4 regions of the Brevibacterium luteolum genome follow, and region 1 is predicted to be linked to each of the others. Evidence: riboswitches for the same ligand, from Rfam matches in the RefSeq annotation. Region 1 holds a riboswitch; each other region holds the start of a gene.

What was found. A riboswitch is a leader RNA that binds a small molecule or an ion and turns the genes downstream of it on or off. The one in region 1 is predicted to bind thiamine pyrophosphate.
Region 2: another riboswitch for thiamine pyrophosphate. It lies ahead of M3C25_RS00410 (ECF transporter S component); the one in region 1 lies ahead of M3C25_RS13000 (NUDIX hydrolase).
Region 3: another riboswitch for thiamine pyrophosphate. It lies ahead of thiO (glycine oxidase ThiO); the one in region 1 lies ahead of M3C25_RS13000 (NUDIX hydrolase).
Region 4: another riboswitch for thiamine pyrophosphate. It lies ahead of M3C25_RS01880 (TenA family protein); the one in region 1 lies ahead of M3C25_RS13000 (NUDIX hydrolase).

The regions. Positions count from the first base shown of each region.
Region 1 is NZ_JALXPM010000083.1:119-2,311, forward strand. It holds gene thiD (bifunctional hydroxymethylpyrimidine kinase/phosphomethylpyrimidine kinase) at 64-864, opposite strand; gene M3C25_RS13000 (NUDIX hydrolase) at 861-1,328, opposite strand; TPP riboswitch at 1,362-1,480, opposite strand; partial or broken gene M3C25_RS13005 (HAD-IC family P-type ATPase) at 1,928-2,193, shown strand, end outside.
Region 2 is NZ_JALXPM010000001.1:82,865-85,057, forward strand. It holds gene M3C25_RS00400 (hypothetical protein) at 1-585, opposite strand, end outside; gene M3C25_RS00405 (DUF4916 domain-containing protein) at 686-1,225, shown strand; TPP riboswitch at 1,226-1,331, shown strand; gene M3C25_RS00410 (ECF transporter S component) at 1,361-2,002, shown strand; gene M3C25_RS00415 (ABC transporter ATP-binding protein) at 2,002-2,193, shown strand, end outside.
Region 3 is NZ_JALXPM010000025.1:37,603-39,795, reverse strand. It holds gene thiS (sulfur carrier protein ThiS) at 1-165, opposite strand, end outside; gene thiO (glycine oxidase ThiO) at 162-1,421, opposite strand; TPP riboswitch at 1,419-1,520, opposite strand; gene M3C25_RS07905 (GNAT family N-acetyltransferase) at 1,622-2,193, opposite strand, start outside.
Region 4 is NZ_JALXPM010000004.1:45,824-48,016, forward strand. It holds gene M3C25_RS01875 (peptidoglycan recognition protein family protein) at 1-125, shown strand, start outside; gene M3C25_RS01880 (TenA family protein) at 329-961, opposite strand; TPP riboswitch at 950-1,054, opposite strand; RNA gene ffs (signal recognition particle sRNA small type) at 1,137-1,232, shown strand; gene M3C25_RS01890 (L,D-transpeptidase) at 1,439-2,193, shown strand, end outside.

The DNA of each region.
Region 1 (2,193 bases):
AAATCCCGCTAACTCGGGTGTCCACTAAACGAGGGTAACCTCAGTGAGTGATTTCGGCACGGATTATTCCCGCGGACAGAGCTGGTGAAAGTGATGCACGGGACCGTGGCCGTGACCGACGTCGAGGAGGTCGCTGGCGATGAGAGCATCGTGAAGATACCGCTTGGCCTGGCGCGCACTGTCTTGCGCCGAGTGACCGGGCAGCAGCGAGGCGATCGCCGACGACAGTGTGCAGCCGGTTCCGTGGTCGTTGAGAGTCTCGACTCTGGCGGCGGTGAATGCACGGGCTCCCTCCGGCCCGCAGATAGTCGACGTGGGACACCTCGTGCGTGAGGTGTCCGCCCTGAGTAGCACCCAGGGAGAACCGAGGCTGCGCAGCCGGGTGCCCTGATCGTGCATCTGCTGCCAGGTTGTGGCTTCCTCGGTGTCGAGGAGGACCGCAGCCTCGGGGAGGTTCGGCGTGATGATCGTCGCCAGCGGGACGAGCGTGTCCCGGACGGCGGCCACGGCGTCGGTGTCGAGAAGGTGATCGCCGCTCTTGGTACCATTGCCGAGCACGATGTTCTCGGCTTCGTGCTGTCGGAGCCGGTCGGCGACGACCTCGGTGTTCGCGGCGTTGGCGACTATGCCGATCTTCACCGCGTCGACACGGACATCGTCGAAGGCCGCATCGATCTGCTTGCCGACGAAAGAGGGGTCGAGGGGAACGAAGGAGCGCACGCCGCAAGTGTTCTGAGCAACGACCGCGGCGGCGGCTGTCACACCGTAGGCACCTATCGCTGTGAACGCCTTGAGATCGGCCTGGACACCAGCACCACTGGTCGGGTCGGTTCCCGCTATCGAGAGGACAATGTGAATCGTCACGCTCTCACCTCGTTCTGCGCGACGGCAACGGCGTACCGGGCGACATCGACGACGTCCTTGCTCAGCGTCAGCTGGGCGTCGTCGACCTCGTCGAGGGCAAACCACCCAGCTTCCAGGGCATCGTCACCGGCACGCAGGGATCCGGACCGCCACCGGCACGCCACGGCGATGAGGACGAAGTGGCTGACCAGATCGCCATCCGTGCCGCGATCGAAGGCATCGATCGACGTCAGGACGCCGATGGCGTCGCCCACGAGACTAGTCTCCTCGGCCAGCTCACGCTCGGCCGCTTGCGTGATGGTTTCTCCGAACTCGATTTTCCCACCGGGGAAGCCCCAGTACCCGGCATCGGGCGGATTCGCCCGACGCACCAAGGCCACACGGTCATCGTCGATGACGACGCAGAGAACGGCTACCGTCGGCCGCGCACGGCCGACGTCCGAATCGGCGGGAGGAATCGACACTGTGGCCTCACTTCTGGAGGCCAGCGACGGGAGCAAGCGCTACGAGACCAGTCCCTTCGCCGGCATGATCCGGATCAGGTTCTAAGGGTCACCACGCCGACCATCGTCCAGTGGTATCTCAGCCCCTTGACGGGGCACCCCTCGGTAACACCGAGCCTACCAGAAGGCCGCCACTGTGTGTCCAGACTGTCGCCACAAGTCCCTGTCCCGCGGTCCGAGGCTGCGTGACACGAACCCCAACATCGGTGCAGATGGCGCGCCATAGAGCCCGGCACTCGTTACCGGCGCGATCAACGCGAGGCGGTATAAGCGTCGATCGCATTGTTGGAAACACGCCCGAGACCAGAGACGTCTTACCGATCTCACGCGCCCATTTCCGAAGCTCGGCCAGGGGTAGCGACGATGCTGACACGATGCATTGTTCAGCCTTTGCGGCGCACGAGATGGACGACGGAGGCTGACCGGCCGCGCCGCTATAACGCAGATGTCCAATGCGTGGGACTGATGCAAGGGGAGGTGACAATCAGGGTGTCACGCTGCGGCTGCAGGTGAGTCAGTAATTGCTTCGTACTCGACAGGTGTCAATCGGCCCAACCGGGCTTGCCGACGGCGCCGTCATCGGTGCGCTGCGGCTGGCCGATGAGATCCGCGCGGAATCGCACGATGCCGTCGCTGCCCTGCACGCAGCCGGGGTGCAGGTCGTGATGATCACCGGTGACGCACAGGCAGTCGCCGACACCGTCGCAGCAGAGCTCGGCATCGACCGGGTGTTCGCCGGCGTCAGGCCCGAGGACAAAGCCGCCACAGTGGGAGCTCCAGCGTGAGGGCAGGCGTGTGGCGATGGTCGGGGACGGTGTCAACGATG
Region 2 (2,193 bases), on a different contig from region 1:
GAGGTCACCGGCGCCGGTGACCTGGGTGTTGACCTGCTGCCAGTGGTTCGCCGCGGCGAGCGCCCAGACGCTGAGCCAGCGGGCGAGCGCCCCGGCCTGCTCGTCACTGGGCTCGATCGCACGGCCGGCAGCCACCGCCTCGGCGACGGGGCCGAACAGCTCGGGCAGGCCGACGGTCACCGACTCAGACCCGGCCTGTTCGAGCATGCCGGTCAGCAGCAGCGTCGCCCAGGCCCGCTCGGTCAGCGGCAGCTCAGCCAGCGTCTTGGCGCCACCGGCCTCTTCGAGTCCGGCGAGTTCGGCGACAGCGGCGAGCTCCTCACCGCTCAGCTCGCCGGTCTCGGCGGCCGGGCGCTGCGCGTTCGGACCGGAGGCGACCCAGTGCCAGATCCGCAGCGCGGCGGCCACGACCGACACCTCGGCGATCTGGGCGGCGTCGACAGCCTGCGATTCGGGCTGGTCGATCTGGTCCTCGGCGTCCAGGAGGCCGAAGAGGGTCATGGCGATCGGGTGGTAGTGGGCGCTGATCTCGTCGGCGAGATGCTGGTCGGCGCCGGTGGGCTGCTCGTTCATGTCATCGCTCATGCCCCGAACCTATCGCAGCCCCGGCGGTTCACGCTTCCCGCTCCTGCGGACATGCGCCTGGAGTCTGGCCTGACCAGAGCCCGTGTGGAACCATGGGACTATGACACGCACCGCTTTGGCTTTCGATGAGAACTGGCTCGAACCCGATGAGCTGGCCCGGCTGCGCAGACGCCTGCCGATGGCCTACATCAATGCGGTGCCGGTGCTGCTCGACGACCACGGTGTGCCGGAGAAGGTCGGGCTGCTGCTGCGCACCGGCGATGACGGCTCGCTCGTGCGCGAGGTGATCGGCGGGCGGGTGCGCTTCCACGAGACCCTGCGCGATGCGCTCATGCGCCATGCCGAGAAGGACCTCGGGCCGCTGGCGTTTCCGTCGCTGCCGAGCTCGCTCAACCCGTTCCACGTCGCCGAGTACTTCCCGACCGAAGGTGCCTCCAAGCTTCACGATCCGCGCCAGCATGCGATCGCCCTGTGCTACATCCTGCCGGTGCAGGGTGAGTGCACACCGCGCCAGGATGCGCTCAGCCTCGACTGGCTGACCCCGGACGAAGCACTGCGCGAGGACATCGTGGCGGAGATGAACCACGGACAGGAGCACATCGTCAAAGCCGCCCTGGCGTACATGGGTCTGCTACCGTAGACGCGACGACAGGGGAGCGCTCATGAGGAGCGCTGAGAGTGCACAGTTGCAGACCCTCGAACCTGACGCGGTTCATACCGCCGGAGGAAGTCGAGTCTCTTCACCCCTCCTTGCCTGATTGAAGGAGGATTTGCGATGTCTGACGTCCAGACCCGCCACACCCATCACGAACCCAACAACATGCCTGCCGGAGTTCCGGCGACGATGCGCTGGAGGGTCGTCGACATTGTCGTCGCCTCCGTGCTCGCCGTCGCGATCGGCATCGTGTTCTGGGCCTGGTCGAACTCCTGGGAGACGATCAGCGCCCCGTTCCAGGCCCTCTACCCGCCGACGAAGGGACTGCTGACCGGCGTGTGGGTGCTCGGCGGCGTGCTCGGCGGGCTCATCATCCGCAAGCCCGGTGCAGCGCTGTACGTCGAGGTGCTCGCTGCGATTGTCTCGGCGGTGCCGGGCAACTACTTCGGGCTCATGGTCATCGTCTCCGGGCTCATCCAGGGCTTCGGCGCTGAGATCATCTTCGCCTCGCTACGCTACCGCCGCTACACCTTCATCGCCACGCTGCTCGCCGGCCTGGGTGCCGGGCTGTCGCTGGCGATCGGCGAGAACATCCTCTACAACGCCGCCTGGACGTTTGAGCACAAGGCGCTCTACACCGTCTTCGCCGGCATCTCCGGCATGGTGCTCGCCGGCCTCGTCTCGTGGTTCGCGCTCAAGGCGATCGCCCGCACCGGTGCGCTGGGCGCCTTCGCGTCCGGACGCAGCGCGCGAGAAGTCTGATGGCCGCCGCGACCCGCGGCGTCGACGTCCTCGCCCGCGGCTTCGGCTGGCGGCACTCCGGGCGCAAGCGCGCCGCTGTCAGCGACATCGACCTGCGCATCGAGGCCGGTGAGCGCGTCCTGCTGCTCGGCTCCTCAGGGGCTGGGAAGTCGACGCTGCTGCATGCGATCGCAGGAGTCCTGCCGGCCGAG
Region 3 (2,193 bases), on a different contig from region 1:
ACGCTGGCCGTCTGCGGCGGTTCCGTCTGCCTGGAGCTGCCGTCCGGTGGTCTCGGCGATGATGTCGCTCAGCGTCGTGTCCGCGTGAGCCGTGCGGGTCTCTCCATTGATGGTGACCGTCACCTCTGACTCCGTCGGGGTCGCAAGGCTGTGGTTCGCTGTCATGGTCTTCCTCCTTGTGGCTGATTCTCTGCAGCGTGATGTGCGATGCGGCGCGGGTCCATCGTCTGCAGATGGTGGTGGTCCGTGTCTGCGGTCTCCGCACTGCCGCCTGGTCGGGGCACGGCCTGCGGGTCGAGTTCGTGCAGCACGAGCTGGGCCGCCAGCCGTGAGGCGAGCGGGGTGAGCAGGATGCCGTGCCGGTAGAACCCGTTGGCAACGATGAGTCCCCCGACAGTGTCGCCTTCAGCGGTGGGCAAGGCGCCGAGGTAGGGGGCGTCGTCGTGGGTGCCGGGCCGGGCGCGGGCGGTGACTTCGGTCAGTTCGCTCTCGCCGATGCCGGGCACCAGGCGCTGGGCGTCGCGCAGCAGCTGGGCGACGCCTTCGACGCTGGGGCCTTCCCGGTTGTCTTCGCGGCTGGTGGCACCGATGACGATCTCCCCATCGGCCCGCGGCACGAGGTAGATGGGACGGCCTGTGACGATGCCGCGGATGGTGCGCTCCAGCAGCGGCGGTGCACCGTCCGGCAGGCGGGTGCGCAGCACCTCACCGCGGATCGGGCGCAGCGGCAGCGAGCGCTCCCTTGGCAGCAGCGTGATCGTCTGCGCCACTCCGGTGGCGAGCACCGTGACCGGAGTTGTGAGGGTTCTGCCGTCGTCGAGGCGGACTCCGGTCACCACTGGCCCGCTCCTGTTCTCAGCTCGGATGAGTTCGACGGCCATCTGCCGGATGATGGTGGGCAGCACGGTCTGCAGGGCAGCGGTGATGCGGCGCGGGTTGACCTGGTGGTCACCGGCTGAGCGGAACACCCCGGACAGCGAGGGGCTCAAGGCGGGTTCGAGACGCCGGGCGGTACGGCCGGTCAGCGCTTCGACTACTCCGCCGGCGGCCTGCTGGTACTGCTGCAGATCCGCCAGCGCCTGCCGGTCTGCGGGGTCGGCAGCGCAGACGAGTGTCTCGGTCTCGCGGTAGTCGACGTCTGCCTGTGCATCATCTTCAAGGTCTGCGACGAATGCTGGATATTCGGAAGCGGAGTCGCGCATGAGGGCGAAGAGCCGTTCATGCTGATAGCTCATCTCAGAGACCGGGGCGATCATCCCTGCCGCGGCGAAGCTGGCACCGGTTCCCGGGCTCGGATCGATGACGATTGTGCTGAGACCAGAACGGGTGAGCCGCCAGGCAGTGGCGAGGCCGATGATGCCACCGCCGACGACGGCGACGTCTGCTGTGAAAGCGTGTGCCTCATCTGCTGGCACGGGCATAGCGCATGCATCCTTTCCTCCGGCGGTCTCAACCGCATCAGGTTCAGCGGTCGGCGCTTAAGCCCTCTCAGCCCTCACCGGGCTCCCGCAGGATCGATCAGCGTTGATCGATGCCGTCAGTGTACATACGGCAGTGTCTTTGTGCAGTTCGCGACTGAAATGCGGTCACATCGCGACAGACGCACGCAGATGAGAAGTCGTCAGCTAAGCTGCGAGGCATGGGCGCTGTATTCAGCCCAGCGTGTGCCGGTCCCTTCGCGCGGATAGCCGTTGCCGGTAGCACGGAAGCCCAAGCGCTCGTAGGAGCGGATTGCGGCCGCGTTGCTGTCATCGACGTCAAGCAGCAGTCTCGGTCTGCCCAGCTGCTCGGACAGGCGCGCAGCTTCGCGCACGACTGCGGCTGACACTCCCCTGCCGCGGGCGGCTGGACGCACCCAGATCTTGGTGAGAATCGCCTCGTCTTCGGCCAACGGCATGTCCGGCGTGTAGCCCTCCGGCTGGAGCACCAGACACCCGACCGGCACCTCGGCTGCGGTGGTCTCACCGTCTGCCGGCTGTTCCCGGTGGCGGGCGTGGAGCACGATGCGTGCGCCGCTCAGCTGAGCCTGCCAGTCAGCCGCACGCAGCTGCGCGGCCTCCTCGTAGGTGCCCCAGAACGCTTCGGGCGCATCGGCGAGCATCCGCAGGCGCACCTGACGGTGGGCGTCCCAGTCAGCGGGATCGAGCCGTACGATCTCAAGCACACCCTCGGCACTCGCCGTCCGTGTCAGCA
Region 4 (2,193 bases), on a different contig from region 1:
GCAAGGACATCGCCGAGATCCAGAAGAACGGCGAGCCGGTGAAGAAGGACCCGCTGAAGGAAGAGAAGAAGGGCGAGGAGAAGGGCTCAGGTCTGCAGCCGGGTGCCACCGACCGCAACGCCTGAACCGCGCAGGCTAGCCGACCTCAGGTCACGAACGGGCGGGCTGGAAGTTATCCCCAGCCCGCCCGATCGCTTCGCTGGCACGGTCGGCGAGACCTCCCCGACACACGTCACCGGCTCAGTCGACGCGGCCCTCGTGCCGGTCAGCTGTCGCGGCCCTCATAGGTGACGCCGAAGAAGTCGAGCTCCAGGGCCACCGTGCGCTCTCAGCGGGCGGTGAGCTCCTCGACCCGGCCCGCGGCCTCGGCAGCCGGCCACACCCGGTTGAGCTCGTCGACGAGGAACTGGCACCACGAGCTGAACGCCTCCCCGCGGTGCAGCTCGATCCACTCGGAGTGCACATAGCGTTCAGGCAGCGGGGCGTCGCGCTCACCCCAGTCGAGGTAGAGCCACTCGGCGATGACGAGCATGACGAGCAGGTCTGCGTATTCGGCCTGTGCAACCGCATCGTACATCTCGGCCTGGAACCCGGCTGCCGCGCGCGAAAGCTGCGAGTTCCGCCAGTCGTCCTCGGTCACGCCGAGCTGTGTGAAGGCCTGCTGGAAGTATCCGTCCTCATCGGTTGCGAGCATCCCGAGCTGGGCGGCGAACCGCAGCTTGGAGTCGAGCCGGTCGGCGTGCGCCACACACCCGCCGAGCATCGAGAGGAAGGCGTCGAAGAACTGATAGTCCTGCACGAGGTAGCCAGCCAGCACCGCATCGTCGATGGTGCCTGCGAACAGCTCGTCGACGAAGCGGTGCCCGACTGCGGCGTCCCACTGCCCGGCGCTGTCGCCGAGCCGCAGCCGCCCGGCCGGGGAATCGGCCGCAACGCGAATGGTCGTGTGGATCTGTGTCATGTGATCTCCCTCCGCCGGTATCACCCGGATCAGGTTCGTAGGGTCTGTCTGCGCACTCTCAGTGCCCGCGCGGGCACTCCCCTGTCAACACCCTCACTGTAGCCCGTCTCCCGTGCCCGAGGCGGTGGCCGGCTCAGGCGTTTTTGGTTCGGTCCCTGCCTGGTCTAGACTGTTATGCGGCTCCCCGTGTGGCGTCATCTTGTGAACTCCCCCAGGGCCGGAAGGCAGCAAGGGTAAGCGAGCTCTGGCGGGTGCACGGGGAGTCCTCGCATTCATGCGCTGTCACAATTGCGCAACATCCCCCGGCACTGTTTGCGCAGGTCACATGCCATCTGCTCGCCGATCGGCGGGCTGAGAGCGCGCATTGTTCCACAGCCGTTACATCGCGCTTCCTATATTTGTGCTGTCGCCTTCCCATTCCTGCCCTCGCAGTTCTGCGACTGTGCATCGTCTCCACTGCCATGAGAAAGGTCCCTCATGCTCCGTCGCCGCCCCCTCGTTGCCGGCCTCAGCGTCTCGCTCGCCATCGCCCTCGCCGCCTGCACTGCGACACCCGATGCCGAGCGCCGATCCGCGGCAGCTCCGAGCGCGGACCCGCATCCCGCACCCGAGGTGACGGTCTCGGTCGTCGATGATGACGACGCCTCCCCCACACCCACCTCGGCGACGGGCGCCAGCGGCACACCCGAGGCAGACAGCACCACCGGCGCAGCCGATGCTGATGGTAAGAGCATCGAACTCGACCCCAGCGGGCACTTCGCACTGACCGTGTCCGGCGGCGAATTCACCGAGGTCACCGTCACCGACGCCGACCACCCCGAGGTGAGCGTCGACGGCACCTTCGACTCCGGCGCCCAGGGAAGCGATCCGAGCGCGCCGGCCACCGCCTCGGCGACGGAGACTGAGAGCGCCAACACCGGCGGCAGCGCTTCAGACGCAGACGCGACCCCCAGCGAAGACGACACGCCCAGCGGTGCCAGCACTGACCGCAACAACAGCACTGACAGCGGCGGCGAAGCCGATCCTCAGGGCACCCGCTGGGTCTCCAGCTATGGGCTGGCCGGCAACGCCGAGTACGAGTGGAAGGCGACGACCGTCGCCCCGGATGGCGCCACGCATGAAGCTTCCGGGACGATCACGACGACCGAACCGCAAGGCCGTTCGGCGCGGATCTTCACCGTCATCGGCGATGACCAGGAGGTCGGCGTGGCCGCCCCGATCATCGTGAACAT